Regions from separate parts of the Aerococcus sanguinicola genome, predicted to be linked through region 1. Evidence: predicted binding sites of a transcription regulator. Region 1 holds the regulator's gene; the other holds the start of a gene.
What was found. Region 1 encodes LexA, which represses DNA repair genes until DNA is damaged. Its sites were predicted from a motif close to CNAACANNTGTTNG; they were not measured.
Positions count from the first base shown of each region.

Region 2: uvrA (excinuclease ABC subunit UvrA) is a predicted target of LexA. The motif match lies at 2,276-2,289, and genes of this name have one in related genera.

Region 1 covers NZ_CP014160.1:1,933,292-1,936,720, forward strand. Annotated here, with positions in the region: gene AWM72_RS08665 (Rqc2 family fibronectin-binding protein) at 56-1,729, shown strand; gene lexA (transcriptional repressor LexA) at 1,804-2,415, shown strand; gene AWM72_RS08675 (adenine phosphoribosyltransferase) at 2,860-3,372, opposite strand; gene recJ (single-stranded-DNA-specific exonuclease RecJ) at 3,383-3,429, opposite strand, start outside.
Region 2 covers NZ_CP014160.1:1,284,677-1,288,105, reverse strand. Annotated here, with positions in the region: gene uvrA (excinuclease ABC subunit UvrA) at 1-2,238, opposite strand, end outside; gene pstB (phosphate ABC transporter ATP-binding protein PstB) at 2,429-3,220, opposite strand; gene pstA (phosphate ABC transporter permease PstA) at 3,222-3,429, opposite strand, start outside.

The sequences.
Region 1 (3,429 bases):
TTTTGATATTATAGGCTTTTTTGCTATAATTAGTGATTGGAAAGAAGGTGTTTGAATGTCATTTGATGGAATGTTTACACACAGCATGACACACGAACTCAAAGAAACACTGACACAAGGTAAAATCAACAAGATCCAACAACCTTCTGATTATGAAGTTCTACTTACCATACGCAAACAGGGGCAAAATCATAAGCTCCTCCTGTCTGCCCATCCGGACTTTGCCCGGGCCCAATTGAGCCAGGTGGACTACCCAATGCCCGATACCCCACCCAATTTTTGTATGGTCCTGCGCAAGTACCTCAAGGGCGCCCTAGTGCTCGCCGTTGACCAATACGAAAACGACCGGGTGATTCGTTTGGACCTCTTACGGACGGATGAGATTGGCGACCAACAGAAGCTGACTTTAGTGGTCGAGATGATGGGACGCCATTCCAATATCATCTTAGTCGACCACCAGGGGCAAATTCTGGATGTGATCAAGCGGGTCCCTCTTTACCAGAACCGCTACCGGACCCTTTTGCCCGGCGCTAGCTACCAACTCCCTCCCTATCAAAACAAGGCTAACCCTTTCAAAATTGGGAGCGATTGGCAGCCTACCAGCCAACAGAGCCTGTCCCGGCAAGTCCTCCAGCAAGAACTCATGGGCCTGGGCTGGGAATCAGCGGAGGAAATTATCTTCCGTGCCCAGTCCAATCCAGATAAGGCCCTGGGGCAGATTATCCAAGAATTCTGCCAGGCCTTCGACCAGCCCCAGCCCTGCCTGACAGGGACCGACAAGAAGTTAGAATTCACGGCCTTCCCCTATCTCAGCCTGACTGGGGATAAAGAAACTTATGATAGTCTCGGTCAACTCTTGGATGTTTATTATGCCCGCCATACCGAGCGCCAGCAAGTCCAAGAAATCGGCCAACAGATTGACCAGGTTACCCAGCGGGAACTCAAGCACCAGAGAAAGAAGCAGAAGAACCTCAGGAAGGACCTGGAAAAGAGCCAGAAAGCTGACCACTACCAGCTTTTAGGAGAGCTTCTCACTTCCAACCTCTACCAGCTCCAGGGGAACCAGGCTAGTGTGGACCTGCCTAATTATTATGACGATAACCGCCTAGTCCATATCCCTCTCAAAGCAGAGCTCTCGCCTGCCGAGAATGCCCAAGCCTACTATCAAAAATACAATAAACTCACCAAGTCGCGGTCACATATCCAGGAACAATTGGCCAAGAGCCAAGAAGAGATCAACTACTTGGAATCCATCCAAGCCCAAATTGAATGGTCCAATCCTAAAGAATTGGAACTGATCCGCGAAGAGCTCAAAGAAGAAGGCTATATCAAGGACCGTAAGAAGAAGACCCATAAGCGGATCAAGCCGCTCAAGCCCCGACAGTTCACCAGTTCCTCCGGCTATACCATTAAAGTAGGCCGCAATAACAAACAAAATGACCAACTGACCATGCGCCAGGCCAACAAGAACCACTACTGGTTCCACGTCAAGGACGTGCCCGGCAGCCATGTCATCTTAGAGACAGACCAGGCTAGTGACGACGATATCCTCGAAGCCGCTAGTATCGCTGCCCACTATTCCAAGTCCCGCCACTCCAACAATGTGCCGGTTGACTACACCCGGGTCAAGGATGTCAAAAAACCGAATGGGGCCAAGCCGGGCTTTGTCAACTATTTCAACCAAAAAACGGTCTTTGTCAAACCGGCCCAGATCGCTAATAAAGAATAAAATGAGAACGTTTGTTTGTGTCTGTGATCGATCTATGCTATAATGAGGGCAAATCATTCGAGGAGGACACAGAGATGAGAGAACGGCAACTGCAAATCTTACGCTATATCTTTGATTGTGTTGACGACAAGGGCTATCCCCCGACTGTCCGCGAAATATGCGATGCAGTTGGCCTAGCCTCAACGTCCACAGTCCATGGCCACTTAAACCGTCTAGAAGAAGGGGGCTATCTTTTCAAAGATTCGACCAAGCCCCGGGCCCTAGAAATCACCCAAAAAGGCCTAGATAAACTGGGCATCAACACCCGTGGTATCCCCATGCTTGGGACGGTTACAGCAGGCCAGCCCATTACTGCTTATGAGGACATCGAAGGTTATTTTCCCAAGCCACCCCACCTCGCCGAGAGTGATGAAGATCTCTTCATGCTGAAGATTCGCGGGGATTCAATGATTGAAGCTGGCATCCTCAATGGCGACTATGTTCTCGTTCGCCAGCAGCAGAGCGCTGAGAACGGCGAGATTGTCATTGCGATGACCGATGCCGATGAGGCTACTTGCAAACGTTTCTTTAAAGAAGACGGTCATATCCGCCTGCAACCCGAAAACCATGAAATGGCCCCGATTATTTTGGACAATTGTACAATCTTAGGAAAGGTTATTTCCCTTTTTAGAGAGCATACCTTCTAAAGTGAAAAGTTTTTATAGAAAAAGGAAACTGGATTTTTGCCAGTTTCCTTTTTTAGTTTTCTATGGGAAATTGCTTGGAGGCTGTAGTTGGGTTCGACTTGGCAGGCTCGGAGTGATTTCACAAGTCAGAAACGAACGAATGCTTCGCTCTTATTCTGACTTGCTCCAATCATCCGAGTCTAACCGCCAAGTCTCACACCCTTTCCTAGTCGGGTTCGCAAAGGCAGAAAAGGAGTGACTTCAGCAAAGGGAAACGATCGGCTAAAGCCGCTCTTATCCTCTTTGCCTCCAGTCATCCCTTTCTAACCGCCTTTGCTCACACCCTAGTTGGGCTCGGGCCGGCAGCTTTCCTGTCACTTCACAAGTCCCCGCAGCAGTCTTTCAGACTGCTCTGGTGACTTGCTCCAGTGAAGGAAAGCTAAACGCCAGCCCTCACACCCTTTCCTAATAAGTCAGTATTTTAAAGATGTCCAGGTTAGGGATTTTTTCTCTGCCATTGAGGGCTTCTAGTTCGATGATGAAGGCTGCGCCGACGACTTGGCCTCCGAGTTTTTCCACTAATTGGGTGGTGGCTTGGATGGTGCCTCCGGTTGCTAGGAGGTCATCGACGATAAGGACGCGCTGGCCGGGTTTAACGGCATCTTTATGGAGCTGGAGGGTATTTTCTCCGTATTCTAAACCATAGTCTACGCTAATGATATCGCGAGGGAGCTTGCCCTTCTTACGAGCGGGCGCAAAGCCGATCCCTAGTTGATAGGCCACGGGACATCCCACAATAAAGCCCCGCGCTTCTGGTCCAACAATCATATCGACCTGCTTATCCTTAGCGAACTGGACAATCTGGTCAATGGCAGCATGGAAGGCTTCCCCATCAGCCATCAGAGGGGTAATGTCGCGGAAAGTCACCCCTTCTTCAGGATAGTTCTCAATACTAGCAATATAGTCTTCAAAATTCATAATTTCCTCCTTATGGTGCACTGGCTGGCTCTGGCGCAAAAAAGTAGCTCGTGATTG
Region 2 (3,429 bases), 650 kb from region 1:
AAGGATCCCGTCACCCTTGCAGGCCTCACAGCGCCCTCCTTTGACATTAAAGGAAAAGCGTCCCTTATTGTAGCCACGGATCTTCGCCTCATTGGTTTGGGCAAAGAGTTCCCGGATATCGTCAAATACAGAGGTATAGGTCGCTGGATTCGACCGGGGTGTCCGACCGATTGGGCTCTGGTCAATATCAATAATCTTATCTAGGCCCTCATAACCCGAGACACTGTCTGACTTACCGGGATGAATTTGCGCCCGGTTGAGATCGCGAGCCAAGGTCTTCTTGAGGACTTCGTTGATCAGCGAACTCTTACCCGATCCGGAAACGCCGGTCACGACATCCAAACGCCCAATAGGCAAGCGGACATCGATCCCTTTCAGGTTATTTTGACGGGCGCCCTTAATCTCTAGCCAGCCCTTATCTTCCTGACGACGCTCTGATGGGACTTCAATGGCAAGGTCTCCACTCAGATAGCGGCCTGTCAGCGAATCAGGATTTTGAGCTACTTCTTGGGGGGGGCCGCTAGCCACGACTTCGCCCCCATGCTCTCCAGCGCCTGGTCCCATATCGATCAGGTAGTCTGCAGCCCACATGGTCTCCTCATCGTGTTCCACTACGATGAGGGTATTCCCTAAATCACGCATTCTCTGCAGAGAGCGGATCAAGCGATCATTGTCTCTTTGGTGGAGACCAATCGAAGGCTCATCTAGGACATACATGATACCCGATAGGTTAGATCCAATCTGGGTAGCCAAACGAATACGTTGGGCTTCCCCACCCGATAAGGTACCGGCTGACCGGTCGAGCGTTAAATAATCGAGACCAACTTCTTGTAAGAAGCCCAGCCGGGACCGCAATTCTTCAAGAATCGGTGCAGCAATTTCACTATCCTGTTCACCCAAGTGGAGTTGCTTAAAGAAGTGGATTGTTTTTTCAATGGGCATGGCCGTTACTTCTGCTATATCCTCACCTTCGACCTTGACGCAGAGGGCCCGCTCATTCAAGCGTTTGCCATGGCACTTGTCACAGGGCAATTCGGCTAAGTATTGTCGCATATTGTCGCGCACCATATTGGATGAACTGTTATGGTAACGCCGGCTGACATTATTAGCAACTCCCTCAAAGGTCATATCCTTATCTTGAACCTTGCCAAAATCATTGACATAGTGAAAATGGAAGGTCTCATCCTTAGACCCATAGAGCAATAAGTCCCTCTGCTCTTCAGTCAAATCTTCAAAGGCTTTATCGAAAGGAATATCGAAGGCTTCCGCTGCTTGTTTTAAGAGGGTTGGATAGTAGCCTGACCAATTAGAATTCCAGGCTTGAATGGCGCCCTCTTCTAGACTTTTCGATGGATCAGGGACCAGTAAGTCCAAGTCAACCACCAATTTCTGTCCCAAACCATCGCAAACTTCACAACGTCCATAAGGGGCATTGAAGGAAAAGAGCCGAGGTTCCAGTTCTCCTACGGTAAAGCCACATAGGGGGCAGGCATAATGCTCAGAAAAAAGGATCTCTTCCCCATCAATGATATCCAAAAGGGCATAGCCATCCGTTAGGCGGAGAGCCGTCTCCAAAGAATCCGCTAAGCGCGTCCGGATACCTTCCTTAATGACTAAGCGGTCGATTACAATATTAATATTGTGCTTCTGATTTTTATTTAGTTCTGGCAGGTCCTCGATATCATAGAGCTCGCCATCAATTTGAACTCGGACATAGCCCTGCTGTTGAATCTTCTCCAATAATCGTTTATGCTGGCCCTTCTTGCCGTAAACCACCGGTGCCATAACTTGGACGCGGGTTCTCTCTTCCAAGGCTTCTGCCCGCTCGATCATCTGGTCAATGGACTGGCTAGCGATGGGTGTCCCGTCATTGGGACAAATAGGCTGACCTACCCGGGCGTAAAGTAAACGCAAGTAATCGTTCACTTCTGTAATCGTTCCAACGGTTGACCGAGGATTACGGTTGGTGGTCTTCTGGTCAATTGAAATAGCAGGACTCAACCCATCGATACTATCGACATCTGCTTTGCGAGAATTCCCTAAGAATTGACGAGCGAAGGCTGACAGGCTTTCAATATAACGACGCTGTCCCTCCGCATAGAGCGTATCAAAGGCTAGAGAAGACTTTCCCGAACCTGATAAGCCTGTTACAACGACCATTTCATTGCGTGGAATTTCAACATCAATATTTTTTAAATTGTGAGAACGTGCCCCACGAACCACTATTTCATCTCTCACAGACTTCACTCTTTCTTTGACAATTTATTTACCTATACAAACAAGTGTTCTGATTCATTATAGCATGGATTAAATGAATTAACTATTATTATACTCCACGCCCCATTCTAAAGCTTTCCTAGTCGATTCTCAAATGATTTGCAAAAAAATAAGCCGGACTCGAGGTCCGGCTAGGTAAAATATATTTTGATTAACCAAAACGTCCAGCAACATAGTCGGCTGTCTGTTCGTTATTTGGATTATTGAAGATTTGTTCGGTTGGCCCGAATTCAATGATCCGTGAATGGCCAGGCGCACGATCAGGATCAGCATAGAAGAATGCTGTATAATCAGATACCCGAGCTGCTTGTTGCATATTGTGGGTTACGATAACAATGGTATATTTTTCTTTCAACTCTTGAACAAGTTCTTCAATTTTAAGGGTTGAAATTGGGTCCAAAGCTGAAGTTGGTTCATCCATCAATAAGATTTCTGGTTTTACTGCAAGCGCACGTGCAATACATACCCGTTGCTGCTGACCACCAGAAATCGCTAAACCAGACTTGTTGAGGTCGTCTTTGACTTCATCCCAAATGGCAGCCCCTTTAAGAGAAGTTTCCACGATTTCATCTAATTCTGCCTTATCTTTAGTGCCATGAGTCCGTGGACCATAAGCCACATTGTCATAAATGCTCATAGGGAAGGGGTTAGGTTGTTGGAAAACCATCCCCACCCGTTTTCTCAAGTGGTTAACATTGACATCCTTGGCATAGATATCCTTACCATCTAAAGCAATCTCACCTGTAATTTTGCAACCTTCAATTAAGTCATTCATACGATTTAAACTCTTTAAGAAGGTTGATTTCCCTGAACCTGATGGGCCGATTAAGGCGGTTACCTGTTTTTCATAAATATCCATATCGATATCTTCCAAGGCTTGGAAATTGCCATAAAATAGGCTCATATTCCGAGCAGTCATTGTTACTTTGTGTTCTTCTGCCATTTTATTTTTGTCCCCCTTGAGCTCCTAATTTATTGGATAACCAAGTCGATAATCCGTTGATAATTAATACAAATAATAGTAAGACAACACCTGTTGCCATGGCTTGGTCACGGTGCAAGCCTTCTGTTGATAAAATATACATGTGTAAGGCCAGTGTCCGACCAGATGCAAATAAGCTATCGGGCAAGCTAGTTGCGGTCCCTAAGGTG